Regions from separate parts of the Bradyrhizobium sp. USDA 4369 genome, predicted to be linked through region 2. Evidence: predicted binding sites of a transcription regulator. Region 2 holds the regulator's gene; each other region holds the start of a gene.
The links. Region 2 encodes PhoB, which activates phosphate uptake and scavenging genes when phosphate is short. Its sites were predicted from a motif close to TGTCATNNANCTGTCAT; they were not measured.
Positions count from the first base shown of each region.

Region 1: a site for PhoB is predicted at 3,951-3,967, ahead of ACVIJ6_RS10185 (phospholipase C). Genes of this name have one in related genera too.
Region 3: a site for PhoB is predicted at 4,774-4,790, ahead of ACVIJ6_RS31855 (DUF47 domain-containing protein). Genes of this name have one in related genera too.

Region 1 is NZ_JBSRYH010000001.1:2,251,533-2,258,512, reverse strand. Features, by position in the region: gene ACVIJ6_RS10200 (cytochrome P450) at 1-356, opposite strand, end outside; gene ACVIJ6_RS10195 (hydrolase) at 585-1,949, opposite strand; gene ACVIJ6_RS10190 (MFS transporter) at 2,127-3,809, shown strand; gene ACVIJ6_RS10185 (phospholipase C) at 4,073-5,818, shown strand; gene ACVIJ6_RS10180 (cytochrome-c peroxidase) at 5,897-6,980, shown strand, end outside.
Region 2 is NZ_JBSRYH010000001.1:550,957-557,936, reverse strand. Features, by position in the region: gene pstS (phosphate ABC transporter substrate-binding protein PstS) at 1-292, shown strand, start outside; gene pstC (phosphate ABC transporter permease subunit PstC) at 389-1,387, shown strand; gene pstA (phosphate ABC transporter permease PstA) at 1,391-2,266, shown strand; gene pstB (phosphate ABC transporter ATP-binding protein PstB) at 2,263-3,084, shown strand; gene phoU (phosphate signaling complex protein PhoU) at 3,118-3,834, shown strand; gene phoB (phosphate regulon transcriptional regulator PhoB) at 3,851-4,558, shown strand; gene ACVIJ6_RS02560 (trypsin-like serine protease) at 4,654-5,970, shown strand; partial or broken gene ACVIJ6_RS02555 (HoxN/HupN/NixA family nickel/cobalt transporter) at 6,151-6,980, shown strand, end outside.
Region 3 is NZ_JBSRYH010000001.1:7,018,244-7,025,223, reverse strand. Features, by position in the region: gene ACVIJ6_RS31880 (ABC transporter ATP-binding protein) at 17-772, shown strand; gene ACVIJ6_RS31875 (ABC transporter ATP-binding protein) at 765-1,511, shown strand; gene ACVIJ6_RS31870 (ABC transporter substrate-binding protein) at 1,555-2,778, shown strand; gene ACVIJ6_RS31865 (branched-chain amino acid ABC transporter permease) at 2,855-3,718, shown strand; gene ACVIJ6_RS31860 (branched-chain amino acid ABC transporter permease) at 3,720-4,688, shown strand; gene ACVIJ6_RS31855 (DUF47 domain-containing protein) at 4,832-5,476, shown strand; gene ACVIJ6_RS31850 (anion permease) at 5,491-6,498, shown strand; gene ACVIJ6_RS31845 (peptide chain release factor 3) at 6,762-6,980, shown strand, end outside.

The DNA of each region.
Region 1 (6,980 bases), 1.7 Mb from region 2:
GGCGCCAGGGTGCGGCGCTGGTGCTTCCAGGCCCTGCCCTCGGCGATGAGCAGGCCTTCGCCGAGCACCGGTCGCAGCACGCGGATGGCACCGTCGGTGCGAACATAGTTCTCCCAATTGTCGACCAGCACATGCTTGATCGTGTCGGGTGTGTTGAGAATGTAGCTCGAGCTGCCGAAGAACCGGCCGCGGACGATCTCGTCCTCATAGGCGCGCTGGCTCCAGGTCGCGATCGCGTTCTCGCCCATCAGCAGCACGCGACGGAACGCGCCCATGCTGTCGGGCGCACGCGGCGGCATCGGAGGAATGAGCGGTGCTCGGGCCTGCGGCAAATAATGGATCTCGGCGGTACTCATGGGCGGCCTCACGGCGCCGGCGACGCGGCAAAGGATCGATCGGCAACATCATCGCCACGGCCTGTGCAGGCGACCGCGGCGAACTGCGGCAGACCCTCAAGCGGCAGACCCTCAAGTCGACGGCGAGAGATCCTGCGAAACAGATCCGTGCCGAGGCGCTTGCGAAGCGAGGAAGAGGGCGCGTCGACGCGCCCTCCAGAGCGTTCGTGTATCATTTGACTCCGGTAACTAATTAGTCAGCTCGATAACCGCAATCCTGCTCTCCGAAGCTGGCCAAAGCCGGGCGGCGATGCGTTCCTCGTTGAACAGTCCGATGACGCTGCGCCCGACGTCGCCCGCGGGCAGCCGCAATGTCGTGGCGGCGTCGGTCGGTACTCCCTTCTGTATGTCGGCAGGTTCCTTGCCGTCGAGCAGCACGATGTCGCGCGGCAGGCCGAAATAGCCCCGCGGCCTCACCATGATGACGATCGCGCCCGCTCCGGCATCGGACTGCCCCAGCGGCCGCGCCGCGCGCAAATGCACGACGTCGGACGAGCGCGGGAACGGCGAGCGGTAGAAATGGGTGATCGGCGCGCCCGGCGAGGTCAGTACGATCTCGATATAGGAGGTCGAATCGATTTCCGCTGGGCCCCAGCGCCCGTCCGCGCCGGTCTGGCCGCGATAGACAGGCTCACCGTTACGCGCCCCGGTCTCGGCGGCGATGCGATAGACCTCCACGCTCGCGCCGGCCACGGGACGGTTCGTCGGTGCGCCGCCCGGCGTTCCCGTGACGAGGCCGCTGATTCGCACCTCTCGCTCGGGCTGGATGGCAATCAGCGCCGGCTCACGGCCGGCGATGAATTTGTAGATCTCGCGGAACGCGCGCGGATGAAACGCCACCTCGCGATGGTCCAGCGCGCCGATCACGAGGTTGGTCGCGCCCATCAGCGCCGGGCCTTCGGCGGTGATCCCGGTGGGAACTCCGGGCTTGCCGAGCAGGCGGCCATCGGGCTGGGCGTATTTGTCGAGCCCGTCGCTGCGCAGGGTCATGAAGGCCGTGCCCGCGGTGACCTCGCTGTCGGCCGCATTGAGGCCGCGCAGGAACGGTCCGCGGCCGTTGAACTCGCTGTTCGGACTGTCCTCCCAATCGAACACGCCGTGATTGGGCGTACCGCACAGCACCGCATGGCTGACATCGGCGCCGCCGCCATTCCTCACGAGGTTGCGAATGGCGTTGCCGCCGCGCGAGCTGCCGACCAGTGCCACCCGCGCGGCGCCGGTCCGTTCCTTCAGCGCCTTGACCGCCTCGGCCAGCTCGCGGCGTTGGTCGTCCGTCGACGAGCGGTTGGGCTGCGCCACCGCATCATCGTTCCGCGCGAGCGGATCGGTGAAATTGAGCGCGGCGAGGCGCGTGCGCTGTACGCCGTTGGATTCCATGCGCCACAGCGTCGTCATCCAGAGCGCTGCATGGTCGCCATTGCCATGGACGAACAACACCGGCGGCATGTCGCCCCCTGTAGGCACGGCCTGCCCCCACGCCGGTAAGGCCAGACCGCCGGTGAGCAGGGGCAGGGTTCCCATGCTCTTGAGAATGGTGCGGCGCGTCAATTTCATCGGCGATCTCCCCGTCGTCTCGTTCATTTTGTGTTCGTTGGCCGTGATCCATGATGCGCCATATGGCGGCACTGGACAGCGGCGGACATTCGCAGGCATCACATCGGTCCGGTCGGAATCAAGCGATAGTTCAATGCGACATCATTCAGAACGGGTGGGCGACGTGGACGGACCTGCATGAATCCGCCGCAGAAACGTGAGCTGTTCGCGGCAGAAGGCATTGCCGCGCCGCTGCGCCACATGGTGTTCCGCCGCATCTGGCTGGCGAGCCTGCTGTCCAATCTCGGACTTTTGATCCAGGCGGTCGGCGCGGCCTGGGCGATGACGCAGATGACGTCGTCGGCCGACAAGGTGGCGCTGGTGCAGACGGCGCTGATGCTGCCGGTGATGTTCATCTCGATGCCGGCCGGCGCCATCGCCGACATGTATGACCGGCGCATCGTGGCGCTGGTCTCGCTGCTCGTAGCGCTCGGCGGCGCCGCCACCCTGACGGCGCTGGCGTGGCTCGGCCTGGTGACGCCGGAGCGCCTGCTGGCGCTGTGTTTCGTGATCGGCAGCGGCATGGCGCTGATGGGGCCGGCCTGGCAATCCTCGGTCAGCGAGCAGGTGCCGCCGGAGACGCTGCCGGCGGCGGTCGCGCTCAACGGCATCAGCTACAACATCGCGCGCAGCTTTGGTCCGGCGATCGGCGGCGTCGTCGTCGCCGCCGCCGGCGCGGTCGCGGCCTTCGCCGCCAACGCGCTGCTGTATCTGCCGCTGCTTGCGGCGCTGCTCCTGTGGCGGCGCGTGGTCGAGCCGAGCCGGTTGCCGCGCGAGCCGCTCAACCGCGCCATCGTCTCGGGCGTTCGCTACATCATCCATTCGCCGTCGATCCGGATCGTGCTGATCCGCACCCTGGTCACCGGCATCATCGGCGGCTCGATCTCGGCGCTGATGCCGCTGGTCGCGCGCGACCTGCTGCATGGCGGCGCGCAGACCTACGGCATCATGCTCGGCGCGTTCGGGATGGGCGCCGTGGTCGGCGCGCTCAACATCGGCGAGATCAGGAAACGGCTGTCGGGCGAGGCGGCCATCCGCACCTGCGCGCTGACCCTCGGCGCGGCGACGGCGGCCGTGGGCCTCAGCGGAGAGCCGGTGCTGACCGCGGCGGCGCTGGTGGTCGCCGGCGCGGTGTGGATGCTCGCGGTGGCGCTGTTCAACATCGGCGTGCAGCTGTCGGCGCCGCGCTGGGTGGCAGGCCGGGCGCTGGCGGCGTTTCAGGCCGCGATCTCCGGCGGGATCGCGATCGGCAGCTGGGGCTGGGGGCACCTGACCGACGCCGCCGGCGTCGAGGTCGCGCTGCTGGTCTCGGGCGCGCTGATGATGGTCTCGCCGCTGCTCGGCCTGTGGCTGCGGATGCCGCCGATCGGCGCTCGGAATGAGGATGGCGAGACCCTGGCGGATCCGGAGGTGCAGCTCGAGCTGACGCCGCGCTCAGGTCCGCTGGTGGTCGAAATCGAGTATCGCGTCGCCGAGGACGATGCGCGCGCGTTCCACGATTTGATGCAGGACGTGCAGCTCAGCCGGCAGCGCAACGGCGCCTATGGCTGGTCGATCGCGCGCGACATCGCCGATCCCGAACTCTGGACCGAGCGCTATCATTGCCCAACCTGGATCGATTATCTGCGCCAGCGCAACCGCGCGACGCGGGCCGAGCGCGAGCTGCATCAGCGTGCGATTGGCTTCCACATCGGCCCGGATCCGGTTCGGATCCGCCGCATGCTGGAGCGGCCGTTCGGCTCGGTGCGGCCCAAGGATGATGTCGATCGGACCGCGGAACAGGCGCCGGCTGTTGCCACTGCGTCGCGCAGCGGCCCGTAGCCGCCATCACGGTCGAGATCCTGGCTCCGGGACCGACCGCGGCACCAGGTAGCAGGCCGGGGAATATCCTCGGCTGCCCAGCTGGATGCTTCTGCTCTTCGTTGCAGCGCATGTGCGGCGCGACGTTTCACCGCGCCTTCGTGTCATATTACTGTCGTGTCGTCATCATCGCGACGTAGCAGGCCGCCGGTAATCGCGTCGGGGACCGTCAGCACTGCACAAGGTGTGCTCCTGCCGTGGCGGATGTTCTCTGAGGAATTCCGATGCGAGGATCGTTGGGCAAGCTGTCGACTTGCTTTCTTGTCTCCGTCATGACGATCGCGCCCGGCGCCGCCGAAATCTTCAAGCCGCCGTTTCCCGGCCACGCCGGCGAAGTTCGCACCAGGACTCCGATCAAGCATCTCGTGGTCATCTTCGGAGAAAACGAATCATTCGACCATTATTTCGGCACCTATCCGCTCGCGACGAATCCTTATGGTGAGCCCGGCTTTCATCCGCTGCCCTACACCCCCCACGTCAATGGCCTGGATTGGGAGCTGATCAACAACAATCCGAACAAGACCAACACCGCCAATGGCGACGGTGCGTCCAACCCCTTCCGGATCGACCGCGCGCAGGCGGTCACGGCCTCGCAGAATCACGACTACACGCCCGAGCAGAAAGCCTTCGATAACGGCAAGATGGACCTGTTCCCAGCGAACACCGGCCGGGCCGGCCGGTTCGGCTCCGGCACGTTCAGCACCACCGCGCTGGTGATGGGCTATTTCGACGGCAACACGGTGACGGCGTTGTGGAACTACGCCCAGCACTTCGCGCTCAATGACAATTCCTACAGCTCCCAGTTCGGTCCTTCGACGGTGGGGGCGCTCAATCTGGTCGCAGGTCAGACCAATGGCGCCGTCCACTACGTCAGCGGCGTGAAGAGTGGCGCAGACAATGATGGTGTCGCCGATGACGGTCAGGGCGGCCTGACGGTGATGGGGGATCCCGATCCCCATCTGGACAAATGCTCGGGCACCGACACGGTCGAGATGCAAGGCAAGAACATCGGCGATCTGCTGAATGCCAAGGGCATTTCCTGGGGCTGGTTCCAGGGTGGCTTCGACCTGACGCTCACCAATGGCGGCAACACCAACTATCCCTATTCACCAGCCACGACGACGGGCTCGGGGACAGGCTGCGCGCGCGCAACGGCATCCAAGACGCTGATCGATGCCGGCGTTGCCCTGCAGAAGGACTACGTGCCGCATCACGCGCCATTCCAATATTATCCGTCGACGCGCAATTCCGCCCACACCCGGCCGAGCGTGCAGCCCAAGCTGTACGGCACCTCGCAGGATACTGGCGCCAACCACCAATATGACACGCATGATTTCTTCGATGCGCTCAAGGCCGGCCACCTGCCGTCGGTGACCTATCTCAAGGCGCCCAAATTCCAGAACGGCCACCCCGGCAACTCCAACCCGCTCGACGAGCAGGTGTTCGTCGTCAGCGTCGTGAACGCGCTGCAGGACAGCGAATTCTGGGAGAGCACCGCCGTCGTCGTTGCCTATGACGATTCCGACGGCTGGTACGACCACGCCCATCACGTGATCAACCCCTCGTTCAACAGCAGCGTGGACGCGCTTGAAGCTACCGGGCAATGCAAGCCGCTTCAGGGCCGGTTTCCGGCGCTTCCCGTCGCATTCGGTGACGAGCATGAGCACACGCCCGGGTTCCAGACGCCGCTGCCGGGCATCAACGGCAAGCCGGTCAACGGCCGCTGCGGCTATGGTCCGCGCCTGCCGCTGCTGGTGATCTCGCCTTGGGCGAAACACAACTTCGTCGATCATGAGCTGACCGACCAGTCCTCCATCCTCCGCTTCATCGAGGACAATTGGCTGGACGGGGAACGGATCGGCCAGGGCTCCTATGACGCCTACGCCGGCTCGCTGCTCGGCATGTTCGACTTCAACCAGCTGCCTTACAAGCGGCTGAAGCTCGACCCCATCACCGGGCTCGTGCAGTAACCGCTCTGAGCGGGGACGGCGTGAGCCGTCCCCGCTTGCTCCGGACATGCTATCGTTTCGTCCTCTCCGATCCTTCGCATGATGCGTTCCCACGAACTCACAACGGCCGTGCGTCCGGTCGCCGGCCTGCCCAAGGCACTTGCCATGATCGCGGCGCTGCTGCTTCCGTCAGCGGTGCTTCTTTGTGACGGCACGCTGCATCAAGCTCCGGCCGCCGCGCCCGAGGGCACGGCCACCTCCGAAGGGACGGCAGTTCTGCCGGGCGATGCGTCGGCCACGCGCAGCGGCGTTCCCGACCTGTCGATGCTGGCGCGGTTAGGCCGCCAGATGTTCTTCGATCCTTCGCTGTCCGCGTCAGGCAAGCTCGCCTGCGCGTCCTGCCATGATCCGTCACATGCCTACGCGCCCGCGAATGCGCTCGCGGTCCAACGCGGCGGCCCCGACGGGACCAGGGCCGGCGCCCGGGCGGTGCCGTCGCTCACCTATCACGAGCGCACGCTGTTGTTCCGGATCGGCCCCGATCCCGACATTCCCGACGATGACGAGAAGCCGCAGGCGATCGTAGCGCCTGCCGACGATATCAAGGTTGCCGCCGTTGCCAAGGCAGCCGCCGCAGCTGCGGACGCCAAGGTTCCGCGTGGCGGCCTCGATTGGGATGGCCGCGCCGACAGCTTCCAGTCGCAGGCACTGGGGCCCTTGCTCGACCCGAACGAGATGAACAATCATGACGTCGCCGAGCTGCTCGCACGGCTTGAGCGCGCGCCCTATGCTGATGACATGAGGCAGCTGTTCGGCCCGATGATCTTCAGCACGCCCGGCCTGGCGCTCGACGAAGCGCTGTTTGCGCTTGCCCGCTATCAGCTGGAGGAGCGCAGCTTCCATCCCTATGACAGCAAATACGATGCATTTCTTGCCGGAAAGGCAAAGCTGAGCGAGGCCGAGACGCGTGGCCTGAAGCTGTTCGAAGATCCAAACAAGGGCAATTGTGCGTCGTGCCACCCCAGCAAGCCATCGGCCGATGGCCGGCTGCCGCCGGCATTCACCGACTACGAATTCGAGGCGCTCGGCGCGCCACGCAACATGGATATTCCGGCCAACAGCGACCCTCATTACTATGATCTCGGCCTGTGCGGTCCCTTCCGTACGGACTTTGCCGCTGCGG
Region 2 (6,980 bases):
CGTCGAGGCCTTCCAGGCGGCGGCCGCCAACGCCGATTGGGCCAAGGCTCCCGGCTACTATGTGATCCTCGCCAACCAGCAGGGCGACAAGTCCTGGCCGATGACGGCCGCGACCTTCATCCTGATGCACAAGGAGCCGACCGACAAGGTGGCCTCCGGCGAAGCCATCAAGTTCTTCAAGTGGTCGTTCGAAAAGGGCGACAAGATGGCTGAGGAGCTCGACTACATCCCGATGCCCGACAGCGTCGTGAAGTTGATCGAGAAGACCTGGTCCTCGGACATCAAGAGCTGACGCCTTTCGCGCCAGAAACCCCTCTCCCGTCACCGGGAGAGGGGACATGATCGGGGTTGAAGCGTGCTAAAAAAACAGGGGGCAGAATTGGCAGACATGGCGGTTCAAACCGAAGTCAGCGATATCGCGGCTGCTGCCGGGCCCTATGACCGGGCGCGCGCGCTGAGCGCCTTCAAGCTTGGTGATGTCACTTTCTATTGGATCACGCGGCTCGCCGCGATCTCGGTGCTGCTGATCCTCGGCGGCATTATCGTGTCGCTCATCATCGGCGCCTGGCCGGCGATGAAGGCCTACGGTTTCGAATTCCTGTGGACGCGGCGCTGGGCGCCGTCGGCGGATCCGCCGGTGCTGGGTGCGCTCGGCCCGATCTACGGCACGCTGGTCACGTCCTTCATCGCCATGTTGATCGCCATCCCGGTCGGTCTCGGCATCGCCATCTTCCTCACCGAGCTGTGCCCGCAATGGCTGCGCCGCCCGATCGGCATCGCGATCGAGCTGCTGGCTGGCATTCCCTCGATCATCTACGGCATGTGGGGCTTCTTTGTGCTGGGCCCGTTCCTGGCCTATAATTTCCAGCCGTTCATGATCAGCCTCTGCGCCAACATTCCGCTGCTGCAGGACATCTTCGCCGGCCCGCCATCCTATCTCAGCCTGTTCAACGCCTCGCTCATCCTGGCGATCATGGTGCTGCCCTTCATCACGGCGATCTCGGTCGACGTGTTCAAGACGGTGCCGCCGGTGCTGAAGGAGGCGGCCTATGGCGTCGGCTGCACCACCTGGGAAGTCGTGCGCAGCGTCGTCATTCCGTATACCAGGGTCGGCGTGATCGGCGGCATCATGCTGGCGCTCGGCCGGGCCCTCGGCGAGACCATGGCGGTGACCTTCATCATCGGCAACTCGTTCCGGATCTCGTCATCGATCTTTGCGCCGGGCACGACGATCTCGGCCGCGATCGCCTCCGAGTTCCAGGAGAGCGATGGTCTGCACCAGTCGAGCCTCATCCTGCTCGGTCTCTTGCTGTTCGTTCTGACATTCTTCGTGCTCGCGGCAGCCCGTCTGATGCTGATGCGGCTCGAGACCAAGGCGGGGAAATAGCTCATGACTGCCATTGACGCTCAGCCCAGTCCCGTCAATCCGATCTACACGCGCCGGCGCCGCACCGACATCGTGGTCCGCGGCCTCTGTTTTGCTGCCGCCGCGTTCGGCGTCACCTGGCTGGCGCTGATCCTGTTTACGCTGTTCTATAACGGTCTGGCCGGGCTCAGCCTGCAGGTCTTCACCGCCGACACGCCGCCGCCAGGATCGAGCGACGGCGGTCTGCGAAACGCCATTGTCGGCTCGATCATGATGACCATCATCGGAGTCGGTATCGGCGCGCCACTCGGCCTGTTCGCCGGCACCTATCTTGCCGAATATGGCCGCAACGACCGTCTGACTTCGGTGATCCGCTTCATCAACGACATCCTGCTGTCAGCGCCGTCGATCATCATCGGCCTGTTCATCTATGGCGCGGTCGTGGTGCCGATGGGCGGCTTCTCGGCGATCGCCGGCTCTCTGGCGCTGGCCGTCATCGTAATCCCCGTCGTGCTCAGAACCACCGAGGACATGCTGCTGCTGGTGCCCAATCCGCTGCGTGAGGCGGCCTCGGCGCTCGGCCTGCCGCGCTCGCTGGTGATCCGGCGGATCGCTTACCGCGCCGCGCGCTCCGGCCTCATCACCGGCGTGCTGCTGGCGACTGCCCGTGTCGCCGGCGAGACCGCGCCGCTGCTGTTCACCGCGTTGTCGAACCAGTTCTGGAGCATGAACCTCTCCAAGACGATGGCGAACCTGCCGGTGACCATCAACAACTTCGTCCAGAGCCCCTATGCCTACTGGAAACAGCTGGCATGGAGCGGCGCCCTTCTGATCACCTTGACCGTGCTGGCCCTGAACATCGGTGCGCGCATCCTGGGCGCCGAGAGGAGCTCGAAATGACCGACATGTCCGTATCCGTGAGCAGCCCGACGGCCGCCATTTCCGCCAAGTCGCTGCCGGAGGCGCCGGCCAAGGTGATCGCGCGAAATCTGAACTTCTATTACGGCGATCATCACGCGCTGAAGAACATCAACCTGTCGCTCGGCACCAACCGCGTCACCGCTTTCATCGGTCCGTCCGGCTGCGGCAAGTCGACTTTGCTGCGCATTTTCAACCGGATGTACGATCTCTATCCGGGCCAGCGCGCCACCGGCCAGCTGATGCTGGACAACACCAATATTCTCGACCCCAAGCTCGACCTGAACCTGCTGCGCGCCCGTGTCGGCATGGTGTTCCAGAAGCCGACGCCGTTCCCGATGACGATCTATGAGAACATCGCCTTCGGCATCCGCCTCTATGAGAAGATCTCGAAGTCCGAGATGGACGACCGGGTCGAGAAGGCGCTGCGCGGCGGCGCCCTGTGGAACGAGGTGAAGGACAAGCTCAACGCCTCCGGCCTGTCGCTGTCCGGCGGCCAGCAGCAGCGCCTGTGCATCGCCCGTACCGTGGCTGTCAGGCCCGAAGTGATCCTGTTCGACGAGCCGTGCTCGGCGCTCGATCCGATTTCGACCGCCAAGGTCGAGGAGCTGATCCAGGAACTCTCCGAGAACTATACGATCGCGATCGTGACCCATAACATGCAGCAGGCGGCGCGTGTCTCCGACAAGACCGCGTTCATGTATCTCGGCGAGCTGATCGAGTTCGACGACACCAGCAAGATCTTCACCTCGCCGAGCGATCGGCGGACCCAGGACTACATCACCGGCCGGTTCGGCTGACGCCGACAGCATCATTGCCTTCAGGAGATCATCATGGCCAGTGAACATACCGCCAAGGCGTTCGACAGCGATCTGCAGGATCTGACCCGGCTCGTGTCGGAGATGGGCGGTCTCGCCGAGCGGCTGATCGTCGACTCCGTCGACGCGCTGGTTCGGCGCGACGTCGCGCTTGGCCAGAAGGTCGTCGCCGCCGATGCCGAGGTCGACAAGCTGCAGCGCATCATTGAGGAGCGCGCCGTGCTGACCATCGCGCGCCGGCAGCCGATGGCGGTCGACCTGCGCGAGATCGTCGGCGCGATGCGCGTCGCCACCGATCTCGAGCGCATCGGCGACCTCGCCAAGAACATCGGCAAGCGGGTTGCGGCGCTGGAAAGTGATTTCCATCCGCTCAAGCTGATCCGTGGCCTCGAGCACATGACGGATCTCGTGCAGTCGCAGGTCAAGTCGGTGCTGGATGCCTATGCCGCGCACGATCTGCCGGCTGCGATGGCGGTGTGGAAGGGCGACGAGGAGGTCGATGCCATCTGCACCTCGCTGTTCCGCGAGCTGCTGACCTACATGATGGAAGATCCGCGCAACATCTCGTTCTGCATCCATCTGATGTTCTGCGCCAAGAATATCGAGCGGATGGGCGACCACGCGACCAATATCGCGGAGACGGTGTTCTACATGATCGAGGGCCAGGCGATGGTCGACAAGCGTCCGAAGGGCGACATGACGAGCTTCGCCACCACGGTCCCCGGCAACTGAGAGAGACTCGTTCGATATGACTGCGCGCATCCTGGTGGTGGAAGACGAAGAGGCGCTGACCACGCTCCTGCGCTATAATCTGGAGACCGAGGGCTATGAGGTCGAGACTGTGGGGCGTGGCGACGAGGCCGACACGCGGCTGAAGGAGCGCGTTCCCGATCTCGTGGTGCTCGACTGGATGCTGCCGGGCCTGTCCGGCATTGAACTGTGCCGCCGGCTGCGGACGCGGCCCGAGACCAAGCAGCTGCCGATCATCATGCTGACCGCGCGCGGCGAGGAGAGCGAGCGCGTGCGCGGCCTGGCGACCGGGGCCGACGACTACATCGTCAAGCCGTTCTCGGTCCCTGAGCTGCTGGCGCGGGTGAAGGGTCTTCTGCGGCGGGCGAGCCCGGAGCGGCTGGCGACGGTGCTGTCCTATGGGGACATCGAGCTCGACCGCGAGAAGCGCCGGGTGGCGCGCTCGGGCCGGCCGATCGATCTCGGCCCGACCGAATACCGCCTGCTCGAATTCTTCCTCGAGCATCCGGGCCGCGTGTTCAGTCGTGAGCAGTTGCTCGACAGCGTCTGGGGCCGGGACATCTATATCGACGAGCGCACCGTGGACGTCCATATCGGGCGCCTGCGCAAGCTGCTCAATCCGGGCCGCGAGCAGGATCCGATCCGCACGGTGCGCGGCGCCGGCTACGCGCTCGACGACCGCTTCGCCAAGAGCGAGCAGGCGTAAGCCCGCGGCAGCCGTTTTGCGCGCGGCCATGGGGCTGCCGTCTTGATCCCGTCTGCTGGTCTCCCCATCATGATGACCGGGATGCCGCGGACGCGATGATCAGGACAATTGCTCTCGTTTTAGCCGTGTGGCTCGCCGGCATGGTGCCCGGTTCGGCCGCCGAACTCGAGGATGCCGTGGCCGCGGCGGCCAATGGCCAGCAAGCTATGGCGATGCGGCGGCTGATGCCGTTGGCGGCCAAGGGCGATGCGCGGGCGCAGTTCGATGTCGGCTTCATGCAGGCGTTCGGCTGGGGTGTGCCGCGCAACCCCGCCGAGGCGCTGGCCTGGTACCGGAAGGCGGCGGATCAGGGCCTCGCCGTCGCGCAACATTATCTCGGCGTCGCCTATTACAATGGCGAAGGCGTCGCCCGCGATCATGGCGAAGCTAGCCGGTGGTTTTCTCGCGCAGCGGCCCAGGGCTTCGCCCAGTCGCAATATATGCTCGGCCTGATGATGCTCGACGGGCGGGTGGTCGCGCAGGATGTCGCGCAGGGCTATGCTTGGCTGGTCATGGCGGGGCGAAATGGCGTGCGGTCCGCCGGCCGCGAGGTCCAGCGAGTCACGCTGAGCGAGGCGCAGCGTCGACAGGCGGAGCAGGCCATCGCCGCCTGGCGGCCCAAGCCGGAAACGGCCGAAGCAGGCATTGCCAATCCGCGGCCCGAGCAATTGCTCGGGCTCGACCGGCATATCGGCGAGGTCGTGGATCCCACGGCGTGGCCGGCGTCATCGATCGGTGTCGTCACCGTGGCACAATACAGCACGGGTGGCTCGTGCACGGGCACGCTGGTGGCGCCGCGCCTGGTGCTCACGGCCGCGCATTGCGTCTTCAACGGCGTCGCCCAGGTCAGTCCCGGCAACGTCCACTTCCTGGCCGGCATGAACAAGGGCACGCCGGCAGCCTCGTCGATTGCCGACAAGCTGATCGTGGCGCCGGACTTCGTGCCGATCCAGCACGACAAATGGTCGCTTGACCGCTCGCGCGCCGATTGGGCCCTGATCGTTCTGAAGGACGCGCTGCCTTCGCGGCCGGTGACGGTCACAGCGCTCACGCGCGAGCAACTTGCCGCGGCGACGGCGGCCGGGACCATTTCCGAGATCGGCTACGGCCAGGAACGGCGTTATTCGCCGACCGGACAGCGCAATTGCAGCGCCGGCATGACCGAGGATGGCCGGTTGCTGACGGTGCATTGCTTGGCGAATTTCGGCTATTCGGGCTCGCCGATCCTGGCCGAGATCGGCGGCGAGACGGTCGTCGTCGGGATCTTCTCGGCGTTCCATGAGGAGACCCGGCTGATGTTCGCCGCACCGGCCAGCGGGTTTGAGGCCGCCGTCAGGCGCGAGATCGCCGTGCAAAGCGCCTCGGTCCGGTAAGGCGGGGGTGAGCGAAGGTTTTCAGCGGCTGGTCATTGTTTGTGCGTGACCGGACAGCGAATTGCCACGGAGGCAGGCCGGTCCAGGCCAGACGGGGGTGAACGGCGTGAATCTACGCTGATCTGGCCCTCGCGGAGCAAGGCTTGCCAACTGGCGCGAGACTTGCTCTCCTGCCTGAGTATGACGATTTTCCCAATTGATCATCCCCAGCCTCCACGCCCAGCGCCGGCCTGGCTGCAGACCGCGGGCGGCCGCAATATTGCGCTGCTGGCCGGTCTCGTGCTCGCCAACGCGCTCGCCTGGGCCTGGGCGTTTGCGCTCTATGCCGACCGTCCCGCCATCGTCGGCACGGCCATGCTGGCCTGGCTGCTTGGACTGCGCCATGCGGTTGACGCCGACCACATCGCCGCGATCGACAACGTGGTTCGCAAGCTGGTGCAGGACGGGGACACGCCGCGCGCCGCCGCGTCTGTATTTCGCGCTCGGACATTCGAGCGTCGTCGTCATCGCCACGATTATCGTCAGCCTCGTCGCTGGCGCCGATCTGTTGCGCGAGGACAGCGCGATTCGGGCGATCGGTGGTGCCATCGGCACGTCGGTGTCGGCCGGCTTCCTGCTGCTGATTGCCTTCGCGAACCTCGTTCTGTTCGTCAATCTATGGCGCCGCCCGGCAGCGCCGCAGCAGTCCGAAATGGCGGATACTGCAAGTGCAGGACGGGGCATTCTCATTCGTCTGCTGCGTCCTGTGCTGCGCCTCGTGGACCGCGCCTGGCACATGTATCCGCTCGGGTTCCTGTTCGGCCTCGGCTTCGATACTGCGAGCGAGATCGGTCTCCTCAGCCTTTCTGCGACCGAAGCAGCGCGCGGCGCGAGCCTCGCCCATGTGCTGGTGTTCCCGGCGCTGTTCGCTGCGGCGATGGCGACCGTCGACACCGCCGACAGCATGCTGATGGTCGGGGCCTATCGCTGGGCGCTGACGGATCCCGCGCGCAAGCGACGCTACAATCTGC
Region 3 (6,980 bases), 6.5 Mb from region 2:
GCTGGGGGGATTCTGTTTGGCTGACGAGTTCATTCTCGAAACCCACGGATTGACGAAGGAATTCGCGGGGTTCTTTGCCGTTCGCGATGTTTCGCTCAAGATACGCCGGGGCACCATTCACGCGCTGATCGGTCCCAACGGGGCCGGCAAGACCACGTGCTTCAATCTTCTGACCAAGTTCCTTCGCCCGTCAGCGGGCAAGATTCTCTATAAAGGGCAGGACATTACGGCGACGGCGCCGGCCGATGTGGCGCGTCTCGGCCTGGTCCGCTCGTTCCAGATCTCGGCGGTGTTTCCACATTTGACCGCGCTGGAGAATGTCCGCGTCGCTCTGCAACGGCAGCATGGCTCGTCATTTGACTTCTGGCGCTCCAAGAGCGTGCTGAACCGCTTCAATGCCCGGGCGCTGGAGCTGCTCAACGACGTGGGCCTGAGCGAGTTTGCCAATATTCCGGCTGTCGAAATGCCGTATGGACGCAAGCGCGCGTTGGAGATTGCGACCACTCTGGCGCTCGATCCGGAGATGATGCTGCTGGACGAGCCGATGGCCGGCATGGGCCACGAGGACATCGACAAGATCGCGGCGCTGATCAAGCGCATCTCGGCCAAATATACGATCCTGATGGTCGAGCATAATCTGAGCGTCGTCGCCAACCTGTCCGACACCATCACGGTGCTGACCCGCGGTCAGGTGCTGACCGAGGGGCCTTATTCCGAGCTCTCGAAGGACGAGCGCGTCAAGGAAGCCTATCTGGGAGCCGGACATGCCTGAGGTGATGACGGCCAACAAGGTAGGCGCGGCGGCTGCCACCAGCACCATTCTCGACGTGAAGAATCTCGAGAGCTGGTACGGCGAATCCCACATCCTCCACGGCATGAACTTCACGGTGAATGCCGGCGAGGTCGTCACCTTGCTGGGACGCAACGGTGCCGGCAAGACCACGACCCTGAAGTCGATCATGGGGATCATCGGCAAGCGCACCGGCTCGGTGCAATTCAATGGCCAGCAGCTGATCCGCCTGACCTCGGACCGAATCGCGCGGCTCGGCATCGCGCTCTGTCCGGAGGAGCGCGGCATCTTCGCCAGCCTCGACGTCCGTGAGAACCTGCTGCTGCCGCCGGTGGTGCGGCCGGGCGGCCTCACGCTCGACCAGATCTTCGAGCTGTTTCCGAATTTGAAGGAGCGGCTGAAGAGCCAGGGCACCAAGCTGTCCGGCGGCGAGCAGCAGATGCTGGCCATCGCGCGCATCCTGCGCACCGGCGCGAGCTTCCTGATGCTGGATGAGCCGACCGAAGGCCTCGCGCCGGTCATCATCCAGCAGATCGGCCATACCATCGCGCGGCTGAAGAAGGAGGGGTTCACGATCCTCCTCGTCGAGCAGAACTTCCGTTTCGCCTCGACCGTCGCCGACCGCTACTATGTCGTCGAGCACGGCAAGGTCATCGACGGTTTCGCCAATGCCGATCTCGCCGCCAATATGGACAAGCTTCATACTTACCTCGGCGTCTGACCGGCGCGGGGACTGTTTCTTGGAACATTCTGGAAAGTTGGAAATGAAAAATAGAGTCATCGCGTCATTGCTGCTGGGAACGGCGCTCAGTTTCGCGGCGGGCAGCATCGCTTCGGCCGGAGACAAGACCGTCAAGATCGGCGCGCTGTCCGACCAGTCCGGCCTGTATTCGGATCTCGGCGGCCCCGGCTCGACCTTGGCGACGCAGATGGCCATCGAGGATTCCGGGCTCACGGGCAAGGGCTGGAAGATCGACGTGATCTCCGGCGACCATCAGAACAAGCCGGACATCGGCACCTCGATCGCGCGGCAATGGTTCGACGTCGAGAAGGTCGACACCATCGTCGACGTGCCGAATTCGGGCGTGGCGCTGGCGGTCAACAACGTCGTCAAGGAGAAGAACGGCGTCTACATCAATTCGGGGGCCGCCACCTCCGACCTCACCAACGCGCAGTGCTCGCCAAACACGGTGCACTGGACCTATGACACCTACATGCTGGCGCACACCACCGGCCAGGCGCTGGTCAAGGCGGGCGGCACCAGCTGGTTCTTCCTGACCGCCGACTATGCGTTCGGCGCGGCGCTGGAGCGCGACACCACGGCGGTCGTGACCGCCAATGGCGGCAAGGTGATCGGCGGCGTCAAGCATCCGCTGAACACCTCCGACTTCTCGTCCTTCCTGCTGCAGGCGCAGTCCTCGGGCGCCAAGGTCATCGGCCTCGCCAATGCCGGCGGCGACACCACCAACTCGATCAAGCAGGCGGCCGAGTTCGGCATCACCAAGGGCGGCCAGAAGCTCGCCGCGCTGCTGCTGTTCCTGACCGACGTCAAGTCGATCGGGCTCGACATCGCGCAGGGCCTCAACTTCACCGAGACCTTCTACTGGGACATGAACGACCAGACCCGCGCGTTTTCGGAGCGCTTTGCCAAGCGGATGAAGAACGGTGCGCCGCCGACCATGGTGCAGGCCGGCGTCTATGCGGGCCTTCTGCATTACTTCAAGGCGCTGGAGGCGCTCGGCGAGAATCCGCATGACGGCGTCAAGATCGTCGAGAAGATGAAGTCGATCCCGACCGAGGATGCGCTGTTCGGCAAGGGCGAGATCCAGCCCAATGGCCGCACCATCCACACCGCTTATCTGTTCGAGGTCAAGAAGCCGTCCGAATCCAAGGCGCCGTGGGATCTCTACAAGCTGGTCGGCTCGGTGCCGGGCGACCAGGCCTTCACGCCGCTCGACAAGAGCGCGTGCGCCCTGTTGAAGAAGTGAGCCGCTGCGGCCCCGGCGGTCCGCCGCCGGGGCTGCTCGTCCTTTAGGAAACGCCGAGAGAAAACAGAACAAGACGATGCAGGCCCTCTACGCACAGCTCCTGGTCGGACTGATCAACGGCTCGTTCTACGCGCTGCTCAGTCTCGGGCTTGCCGTCATCTTCGGCATGCTCAACATCATCAATTTCGCCCATGGCGCGCTCTACATGATGGGCGCGTTCTGCGCCTATTTCCTGCTGAACCTCGGCGGCATCAACTATTGGTGGGCGCTGCTGCTGGCGCCGATCATCGTCGGCATCTTCGGCATGATCCTGGAGCGCACGCTGCTGCAATGGCTGACCGGGCTCGACCACCTCTACGGCCTGCTGCTGACCTTCGGCATCGCGCTGATCGTGCAGGGCCTGTTCCAGAACTATTTCGGCTCCTCGGGCCTGCCTTACGCAATCCCCGATCAGCTGCGCGGCGGCATGAATCTCGGCTTCATGTTCCTGCCGATCTACCGCGGCTGGGTCGTGGTGTTCTCGCTGATCGTGTGTCTGGCGACCTGGTTCCTGATCGAGCGCACGCGGCTCGGCGCCTATCTGCGCGCGGCCACTGAAAATCCGACCCTGGTGCGCGCCTTCGGCATCAACGTGCCGCGCATGATCACGCTCACTTACGGCCTCGGCGTCGGCCTGGCCGCGCTCGCCGGCGTGCTGTCGGCGCCGATCAACCAGGTTCGGCCGCTGATGGGGGCCGACCTGATCATCGTTGTGTTCGCGGTGGTCGTGATCGGCGGCATGGGCTCGATCATGGGCTCGATCATCACCGGCTTCGCGCTCGGCGTGATCGAGGGACTGACCAAATATTTCTATCCCGAGGCTTCCAACACCGTGGTCTTCGTTCTGATGGTCCTGGTGCTCCTGGTGAAGCCGACGGGTCTGACCGGACGGGCGGCCTGACATGACATCGATCACCGACGAGACCCTGCCGATCACGCCGCGCGCGATGCGCGACGAGATGATCGTGTTCGTCATCATGGCCGCGCTGCTCGCCATCGTGCCGTTCACCGGGCTGTACCCCTTCTTCGTCATGCAGGCGCTGTGTTTCGCGCTGCTGGCCTGCGCCTTCAACCTGCTGATCGGCTATGGCGGGCTGCTGTCGTTCGGCCACGCGATGTTTCTGGGCACCGCGGGCTATTGCAGTGCGCACGCGCTGAAGGTCTGGGGCCTGCCGCCGGAACTCGGCATCCTCACGGGCATCGCCGGCGCGTTCGTGCTCTCGGTCGTCACCGGCTACATCTCGATCCGCCGCCAGGGCATCTACTTCTCGATGATCACCCTGGCGCTATCGCAGCTCTTGTACTTCGTCTATCTGCAGACGCCGTTCACCCATGGCGAGGACGGCATCCAGGGCATCCCGCAGGGCAGGCTGTTCGGCTTCATCGATCTGTCGAAGCCGACCACGCTGTATTACGTTGTGCTGGTCGGCTTCCTCGCCGGCTTCCTGCTGATCTTCCGTACCATCAACTCGCCGTTCGGCGAGGTGCTGAAGGCCATCCGCGAAAACGAGCAGCGGGCGATCTCGCTCGGCTACAAGACCGACCAGTACAAGCTGCTGGCCTATATCCTCTCCGGCACCATCGCCGGCTTTGCCGGCGCCCTGAAGGTGTTCGTAGCCCAGAACGCCTCGCTCACCGACGTGCACTGGTCGATGTCCGGCGAGATCGTGCTGATGACCCTGGTCGGCGGTCTGGGCACCGTGTTCGGTCCGGTCGTCGGTGCCTTCGTGATCATCGCCATGCAGCAATATCTGGCCGGCTTCGGGCAGTGGGTGACCGTGATCCAGGGCGTCATCTTCGTCGCCTGCGTGCTCACCTTCCGCCGCGGCGTGGTCGGGGAAATCGCCCATTTGTTCAAGCGATCCCTCTAAGTCTTTGAATTTATGATGGGATGTCGAAGAGGCAGAAAGCGGTGGATGAACCGGCCACCGCTTCTGCTGTGACGCGATCCGGAGTATGACACTTCTGTGACGGGCCGGCCCCGGCCCGTTTCGGAATCGATGGATCTCGTCCCATGCTGAACTGGTTTCGTGCCGTCCTCCCGCGGGAGGAGCGGTTTTTCGATTTGTTCGCCCGCCACAACAAGGTGGTGATCCAGGGCGCGCATGCGCTGCAGGATATGCTCAAGGGCGGCGACGACATTCTGGTCCATTGCCAGCGGGTCAGCCAGTTCGAGAACGAGGCCGACAACATCACCCGCGAAGTGCTGACCGCCGTCCGCCGTACCTTCATCACGCCGTTCGACCGCGGCGACATCAAGAACCTGATCACCTCGATGGACGATGCCATCGACCAGATGCAGCAGACGTCCAAGGCCGTGGTGCTGTTCGAGGTCAAGGAGTTCGAGCCGACGATGCGTGAGATGGGCACCTTGCTGGTCGACTGCGCCAACCTGATCGGGCGCGCGCTGCCGCTGTTGCAGGCGATCGGCCAGAACGTGCCGATGATCACCGCCATCACCGAGGAGATGACCAAGCTTGAAGGCCGCGTCGATGACCTTCACGACATCGGGTTGAAGGAGCTGTTCCTCAAGCACCGCAACGCCAACACCATGGACTTCATCGTCGGCGCGGAGATCTACGATCATCTGGAGAAGGTCGCCGACCGCTTCGACGACGTCGCCAACGAGATCAATTCGATCATGATCGAACAGGTCTAGGGTAGGGTCGCGCCGTGGACGCTCATCTCGGCCTTCCGATCCTGGTCGGCCTCATCGCCGTCGCACTCGCCTTCGACTTCCTGAACGGCCTGCACGACGCCGCCAACTCGATCGCGACCATCGTCTCGACCCGCGTGCTCCGGCCACAATATGCGGTGTTCTGGGCCGCGTTCTTCAATTTCGTGGCCTTCGGCGTCTTCGGCCTGCACGTCGCCCAGACCATCGGCACCGGCATCATCGATCCCGCCATCGTCGACGCGCAGGTGATCTTTGCCGCGCTGGTCGGGGCTATCGTCTGGAACCTCGTGACCTGGGCCGCCGGCATCCCATCGTCGAGCTCGCATGCGCTGATCGGCGGGTTGGTCGGGGCAGGGGTAGCCAAGGCCGGCATCTCGGCCACGGTCTGGAGCGGGCTGTCGAAGACAGTGCTGGCGATCGTGCTGTCGCCGCTGGTCGGACTGATCCTGGCGATGATCCTGGTCGCGATCGTGTCCTGGGCCTCGGTGCGCTCGACGCCGTTTGCCGTGGACCGCGCCTTTCGCATCCTGCAATTCGCCTCCGCCTCGCTGTACTCGCTCGGCCATGGCGGCAATGACGCGCAGAAGACGATGGGCATCATCGCCGTGCTGCTGTACTCGCAGGGCCATCTCGGCGAGCATTTCACGGTGCCGTTCTGGGTCGTGCTGTCGTGCCAGGCGGCGATGGCGCTGGGCACTTTGATGGGCGGCTGGCGCATCGTCCGCACCATGGGCCTGCGCATCACCAAGCTGAACCCGATGCAGGGCTTCTGCGCCGAGACCGGCGGCGCCATCACGTTGTTCCTGGCGACCTTTCTCGGCGTCCCGGTCTCGACCACCCACACCATCACCGGCGCCATCGTCGGCGTCGGTGCCGCCCGCCGTGCCTCGGCAGTGCGCTGGAACGTGGCCGGATCGATCGTCTACGCCTGGATCTTCACGATTCCGGCCTCCGCCATCGTCTCGGCCGCAGCGTTCTGGCTGGTGTCGGTGCTCCGGCACTGACCCGGATTGGAAGCGCGGGGAGCACTTCGAGCGGCACGGGAGGTCCACCTCTCCCCGGCTGGGAGAGGTCGGATTGCATCGCCGGATGCAATCCGGGTGAGGGGATCAGGTCGCTATCGAGGCGCCCCCACCCGGCACGGCTTAACTCCCCGGTTGGAGTTGCGGTGCAAAACGCCTATATGGAGGGCGCGCGGCGGCCGTGAGCCCGCGCCCTTTCCCGTACATCGCCGCTCTCCGGCCTCAAAACGACGTCCGCCGCCCTCATGTCCGATACCGCCGTCACGACCGAACAGCCCGCCCGCACCGCCTTGTCCGACGAGGTGGCGCGCCGGCGTACCTTCGCCATCATCTCGCATCCGGACGCCGGCAAGACCACGCTGACGGAGAAGCTGCTGCTGTTCGGCGGCGCCATCAATCTCGCCGGCCAGGTCAAGGCCAAGGGCGAGCGCCGCAACACCCGCTCCGACTGGATGAAGATCGAG